DNA from 3 places in the [Clostridium] cellulosi genome. Region 1 is predicted to be linked to each of the others. Evidence: riboswitches for the same ligand, from Rfam matches in the RefSeq annotation. Region 1 holds a riboswitch; each other region holds the start of a gene.
What was found. A riboswitch is a leader RNA that binds a small molecule or an ion and turns the genes downstream of it on or off. The one in region 1 is predicted to bind thiamine pyrophosphate.

Region 1 (2,181 bases):
AAATACCGAGGTTCACGTTGATTTTTGTCCGCAGGCCGCTGCCTATGCCATGGGGATGCAGGGCTGTGTGCCGGATATTTGCCGGAATTGCCACTTTGCCGGACGCTACGAGCTGCATCAATTCCTTTTCTTCAATGCCTTCATCTGCTGCCACCTGGGCAAGCTCTTTGGTGACATAACCGTTTCGGGCCGCCTCCATCTGTGTTTTATATTTCATTTGACAGTTCCTCCCTTTGTAATCCGTTTCTATATAGATCATAAAAATGATGAGTGGGGCCGCAGCCTTTGCCGATTGGAAGAGCATGCCGAATAGCGGTGGTGACATATTCTTTCGCTCTTTTGACCGCCTCTTCCAGATTAAAGCCCAGGGCAAGATTAGAAGCAATAGCGGAGGAATATGTGCAGCCTGTGCCGTGGGTGTTTTTAGTGTCAATGCGCTTCGCACTGAAATGGGTAAACTTATTGCCGTCAAAAAGAATGTCCAAAGCATCGCCCTTTGCATGGCCTCCCTTTACCAACACAGCCTTTGCACCCATCGCCGCTATCTTTTCGGCGGCATGTTCCATATCCCTGTCGCTTTGAATCTTCATTCCAGTAATCATTTCAGCTTCCGGAATATTTGGAGTCAGCAGGTCCGCCAAAGGCAATATCTCTCTGATGAGGGTATCAACTGAATCCGGCTGCATAAGGGGGCAGCCGTTTTTCGCAGCCATAACTGGGTCAATCACTACATTTCGGGGCTTATACTCCCTGAGTTTGCGCGCTACCGCTTCCATGCAAGCGGATTGAGACAGCATGCCCACCTTGACGGCATCGACACCGATATCCTCAAAAACAGCATCAATCTGGTTTTCAATTGCCTCCGGCGAAAGGTCATAAGCTCTGATGACGCGGAAAGTGTTTTCCGCGACCACAGATACTATTACACTCATGCCATAAACGCCATGTGCAGCAAAGGTTTTAAGGTCGGCTTGAACGCCTGCACCGCCGCTGCAATCAGAACCTGCAATCGTCAAAACTTTTTTCATTTCTATCACCTTTCCTTTAATAAAAAAGTGCTTTCCTCTGCGGAAAGCACTCTAACATCACTCAATAATGCCTGCTTCCCTACGCCAGTGTTAACTGACAGGTTCAATGGGTCAGGTTCTACCTTCTCAACTCTTCCGAGTCCCCCCGCAGTTTGCCTTTATTCAATTTTATTTGGGTAATAAAAAAGTGCTTTCCTCTGCGGAAAGCACTCTGACATCATCTTAATAATGCCTGCTTCCCTACACCAGTGTTAACTGACAGGTTCAATGGGTCAGGTTCTACCTTCTCAACTCTTCCGAGTCCCCCCGCAGTTTGCCTTTATTCAATTTTATTTGGGTAATAAAAAAGCGCTCTCCTCCGCGGAAAGCACTCTGACATCATCTTAATAATGCCTGCTTCCCTACACCAGTGTTAACTGACAGGTTCAATGGGTCAGGTTCTACCTTCTCAACTCTTTCGAGTCCCCCCGCAGTTTATTTGAGTATAACATTTCAAAGCAAGGAAGTCAATTGTTTTGGCTTATCACGCATATACATCAAGAGAAATATGTTATATTTCAACAAAATTTCGGTGTCATCAGACAATATCACTAATTTTATGAATAAACACACTGTATATTTATTCAACATTTTACTTAGCATTTATTGTTTATACAACAGATTTTTGCTATACTAATTAAAAAATCAAGGTGGAGCCAATGAAAGGAATCTTTTCTGTTAAACCAATTTCCGATCTTTTAAATGAGACAAAAAGTGAGAAATCCCTCAAAAAGGTACTGAGCCCATTTGAACTGATAATGTTCGGAATAGGGGCAATTGTCGGCACTGGCATATTTGTAATTACTGGTCTGGCGGCGGCTAATTATTCCGGGCCGGCTCTTTTTATCTCTTTCATTTTAGCCGCTATCGTCTGCGGACTGGCAGCATTGACATACGCAGAGTTTGCTTCTTCCGTGCCAGTTTCCGGAAGCGCATACACTTATGCTTATGTTTCGCTTGGCGAAATATGGGCCTGGATAATCGGCTGGGACCTGATACTTGAGTATACCGTCGCAATCGGCTCTGTAGCTATAGGTTGGTCGGGATATATCACGCAGCTTCTCTCAAATATCGGAATAAACCTGCCTGCAGCTCTTGTAAATCCACCAGCGGC
Region 2 (2,181 bases), on a different contig from region 1:
CAGATTTGGTATGTACTAAAATATCTCCGACAAATGTGGCAAAGCACAAAGTATTAATGGGTTTTGAAATTCACGGCTATGAAGATTTGGCCCCAAAAGACGGACAAGTCCTCGTCAAAATCGGCAACCAGATAGCAGACTATTTTAAAAACAACAGAGACAAACTTGGCAATACAGAGTTATATATAATCTCTTCTTTAAATCCGGACGGTCTATCAAACGGCAAAACAAACAACGGTATCGGCAGATGCCAAGTCTCATTAGGGGTTGATATGAACAGGGATTTTGACTACTGCTTTAAAGTTTACAACCAAAAGCGCAATCACACCCTAAAGAAACCCTTCGCCACCCCAGAAACGCAGGCACTCAAAGAATTAGTCGAGTCACTGAATCCAGACGTGGTTATAGACTGTCACGGATGGGGCAATATGTTTATTGGTGACGCTTCTTTGGCGAAATACTTTAAAGACAGTTTGAAAATCACTAGTCAGCGCAACTTCACAAGTTCCAATCACGGATACTTCAGCGCCTGGGCCACTACTACAGGGGCCAAAGGTATGCTGATTGAATATCCCAAAAAAGCATATTCACACAGCGAGGAATATGCGAATCGAACTATTGAAGGTATAAAAAAATTAGTAAAGAGTTTCAATTGATAACTTTAATCGATATTGCATACAGAAAGCACCGGCATAGTTTCAATTATGCCGGTGCTCTTTATTTTTTCCCATATATCATACATTTTTAGTTATACTGATATATTTTTTGAGGGGAACATAAAGCAGGGCTCCCATTATAAGGCAAAGCGCAAGCTCCGGAATTAAAAACGAATTATACACAATAGAATATATAAGCGGGTTTGAGAAGTTTTCCGGGAGTGCTGAGCCGAAAATAGCTACACCCGATATGACGTGGAAAAGATAACGGAGCGCAACCGCAAAACTCATTCCGCCCATGTACTGCCATAACTTTGTTCCAAATATGCCGGCAAGTCCGAGGCTTGTAAAAGCAAGCACATAATCAAGAAATATGCTGGCTATCAGTGCTTGTGCGGTAAGACCCCATGAAAGCAAATCTCCATAAACAAACATGCTAATAAACATATGTACAAGCGAATATGCGAAAGCACTGCCTAAGCCCCACTTCACCCCATGGCGATACGAAATGAGCATTACAGGCAGCATGCTGCACAATGTAACCGAGCCTCCGTATGGCATGTGATACAGTTTGACATTGCTAAGGGCAATAGCTAATGCGATAAGGACACCAGTTTCAACAAGTCTTAAAGTTTTTTGGTTCATTTCCCATTTCTCCCTATAAAAAATTGCCGTGCCGGAAACCCGGCGCGGCAATAATTCACTACAAAGCAGCTCCCTACGCCGGCATTATCCGGATCAGGTTCATGGGTTGGGAATACTCATATTCCCTCTCAGCCGACATCCGTCAGCACCCCTATTAAGTTTTGTTATATTATACTCCATTACCACTGCCTTGTCAAACTACAATGCCATTTGCCTAAGTCAAACCGTCTGCAGCAGCTCCATTAGCTTCTGGGCGTGTTTTCTTTCATCTTCACTTGTATCAACAGCGATTTTCTTTAAACACAGATCCCTTGTATGCTGCGAAAACAGACGGTATTTTACCGCGTCACGCGATTCGGCGAGATAACGCTGGCGCAGCGCCTGTATGTATAAGGGCGGAACAACAACTGGTTCGACCGAATTCCTTGTGGGGAAATACCTTTTTCCTGTAATCAAAAAATATGCCGCGGCAAATCTTCTCGCATGACCAATCTCATCTTCTGAAAATTGCCTAAATATGCGCCTTGCCGACTGTGTCGGCGCTCTTTTTGACAGCTGAATGTAATAAAGATAATCTGAAAACTCATCGTTTACAAATTCCATTAATCTGTCTGCATACTGTGTGGAATCGCTTCCAAAGCAGGTTTTCCCCATTATGTATCCATCCGCCATGAAGCGGCGCATATCTTCATCCATTGAATCTTCATCCGGCATACGCATTATATCTGACATAATTTTTACATCGTTCATGCTGTCATTCATATTCATACACCTACCTCCACGCCTTTTTATGCAATAACAGCGTATGTCGGCCCATGCTTTTTTGTGAAACTATGATTTACTGCTTGTTTTTTGCTTAAATTCGGGTTTATTTTAGTTT
Region 3 (2,181 bases), on a different contig from region 1:
CCCTCACTGAAGATGAACTCAGGGAATATATTAGATCCCATATTGCAAAGCATAAGACTCCTCGCTACATAGAGTTTGTAAAGGAATTCCCGATGAATGCCGCCGGAAAGGTACTTAAATATAAGATGCGCGAAATGGCGATTGAAAAACTGGGGCTTCAAGAGGATGACAGTATAGAAACAGCGTAAAATAAAACGGGGTGCAGTTAAACACTGCATCCCGTTTTGCTTGATATGAGTAATGCCTTTTGCTACGTGCGGGCAAATAAATTACCCTTCTATAAGCTTAACATAGAAATGGCGGGTGCGGGGGCCATCGTATTCGCAGAAATAGATGGCCTGCCATGTGCCAAGCAGCAATCTTCCGCCGGTGATTATCACAGTGGTTTGAGCGCCTGTCAGCGTGGATTTTATATGCGCGTCCGAGTTGCCCTCCATATGCTGGTACTCTGGAAGCTTCGGGAACGACCTGTTCAGCGTATAGGTCATGTCCGCGGTGACATCGGGGTCGGCGTTTTCATTTATGGTAATGCCGGCTGTCGTGTGCGGGCAGAACACGATTGCAATGCCCTCGTCTATATGTGATTCTCTAACAAAGTCGGCAATCTCGCGCGTGATATTATAAAACCCGTTTTTTCCGGTTCTAAGTGTGAATTCCTTTAAATTCGCCATAAAAGACAGTCCTCCTTGAAAATAAAAAGACATACTGCGCTGTTAATCTATATTATAGGCCGAATCAGTGGAGTATGGAAGCATTAATTAGAAAACTTTTATTCTGAGATGTTTTTGGCGAGCTGTATGCACAGCTTTTTCTTCGTGGCGATCTGTTAGATATCTGCTTATCGGTCCCGCGGATATACGTAAAAAGGGCGCAGGGGAAAGAGTTGACAAATTATTTTTATTTATATATTATTAAATAAAATTTAATATTTTAGACGGGAGCTTGTGTTACAGGCTGAGAGGAAGGTGTAACCTTCGACCGATAACCTGATTTGGGTAATGCCAACGTAGGGATGACTAAAATACGCAATATTTACGGGAAGTTACCAAATCGGGAACTTCCCGTTTTTATTTTTAGGGGGGGATAAAATGGTTAAAATTAACGGAAAGGATTTTGATGTTTCTGGCAAAACCATAGCAGAGTATTTGACAGAGGCAAATTATAACCTCAAATACATTGCTGTGGAACGCAATGGCGAGATTGTCACAAAGGGGCAATATGCTTCAACCGTACTTGCAGATGGCGATACGGTTAATATTGTGAGCTTTGTGGGAGGTGGTTAATGTGCTGCCGACAAAAGAAGAAATGATAGCGGCTCTGGAAAAAAGGCATGGTGTTGAGACTCAAAGAAAATTCTTATCCGCTACGGTAGCGATATGCGGTCTTGGTGGGCTTGGTTCAAATATTGCTATTGCTCTAACCCGTGCAGGTATCGGCAAATTGATTTTAATAGACTTTGACCGGGTTGATCTTGCGAATCTCAATCGTCAGCAGTATAAACTGAGTCAAGTCGGCATGTTTAAGACGGATGCCCTCTGTGAAAATCTAAAAGAGATTTCACCTTACGTTGAATTGGAACCGCACTGCGTCCGGATAACAGAAGACAATGCCAAGGAGTTGCTAAAAGAAGCTGATATAATCTGCGAAGCATTTGACAATGCGGAAAGTAAAGCAATGCTTACCAATATTGTTTTGAAAAAAATGCCGGAGAAATATTTGATTGCCGGCTCTGGGCTTGCCGGCTTAGGGAGCGCCAACACCATAAAAACGCGCAAAGCGATGAGGCATTTTTACATATGCGGTGATGAAGTCAGCGATGTGAACAAAGGCATCGGGCCTGTGGCTTCTCGAGTTTTGGTTTGCGCAGCCCATCAGGCGCACATGGTGTTGCGCATTTTAACAAATGAATTTGAAGCATGAAGAAAGAGGTGAACGAATGACGGACGATAAATTAATCATTGGCGGGCATGAATTTAATTCCCGGTTCATTCTGGGCTCTGGCAAATACTCTATGAATCTAATAGAGGCCGCTGTTAAGTATGCGGGAGCTGAAATTATTACTCTTGCAGTCCGCCGAGCAAATACAAAAGAACAAGAAAATATACTGAACTATATCCCTCAAGGTGTCACTCTGCTTCCGAATACAAGCGGCGCAAGAACAGCGGAAGAGGCTGTCCGTAT

Region 2: another riboswitch for thiamine pyrophosphate. It lies ahead of V6C21_RS07760 (energy-coupled thiamine transporter ThiT); the one in region 1 lies ahead of thiD (bifunctional hydroxymethylpyrimidine kinase/phosphomethylpyrimidine kinase).
Region 3: another riboswitch for thiamine pyrophosphate. It lies ahead of thiS (sulfur carrier protein ThiS); the one in region 1 lies ahead of thiD (bifunctional hydroxymethylpyrimidine kinase/phosphomethylpyrimidine kinase).

What each region holds. Positions count from the first base shown of each region.
Region 1 is NZ_JBAIZF010000004.1:34,918-37,098, forward strand. It holds gene thiC (phosphomethylpyrimidine synthase ThiC) at 1-217, opposite strand, end outside; gene thiD (bifunctional hydroxymethylpyrimidine kinase/phosphomethylpyrimidine kinase) at 207-1,028, opposite strand; TPP riboswitch at 1,087-1,185, opposite strand; gene V6C21_RS01655 (amino acid permease) at 1,727-2,181, shown strand, end outside.
Region 2 is NZ_JBAIZF010000025.1:52,179-54,359, forward strand. It holds gene V6C21_RS07755 (M14 family zinc carboxypeptidase) at 1-656, shown strand, start outside; gene V6C21_RS07760 (energy-coupled thiamine transporter ThiT) at 735-1,301, opposite strand; TPP riboswitch at 1,355-1,464, opposite strand; gene V6C21_RS07765 (ferritin-like domain-containing protein) at 1,521-2,069, opposite strand.
Region 3 is NZ_JBAIZF010000021.1:11,261-13,441, forward strand. It holds gene V6C21_RS06435 (AMP-binding protein) at 1-188, shown strand, start outside; gene V6C21_RS06440 (secondary thiamine-phosphate synthase enzyme YjbQ) at 270-671, opposite strand; TPP riboswitch at 925-1,033, shown strand; gene thiS (sulfur carrier protein ThiS) at 1,089-1,283, shown strand; gene thiF (thiamine biosynthesis protein ThiF) at 1,285-1,920, shown strand; gene V6C21_RS06455 (thiazole synthase) at 1,937-2,181, shown strand, end outside.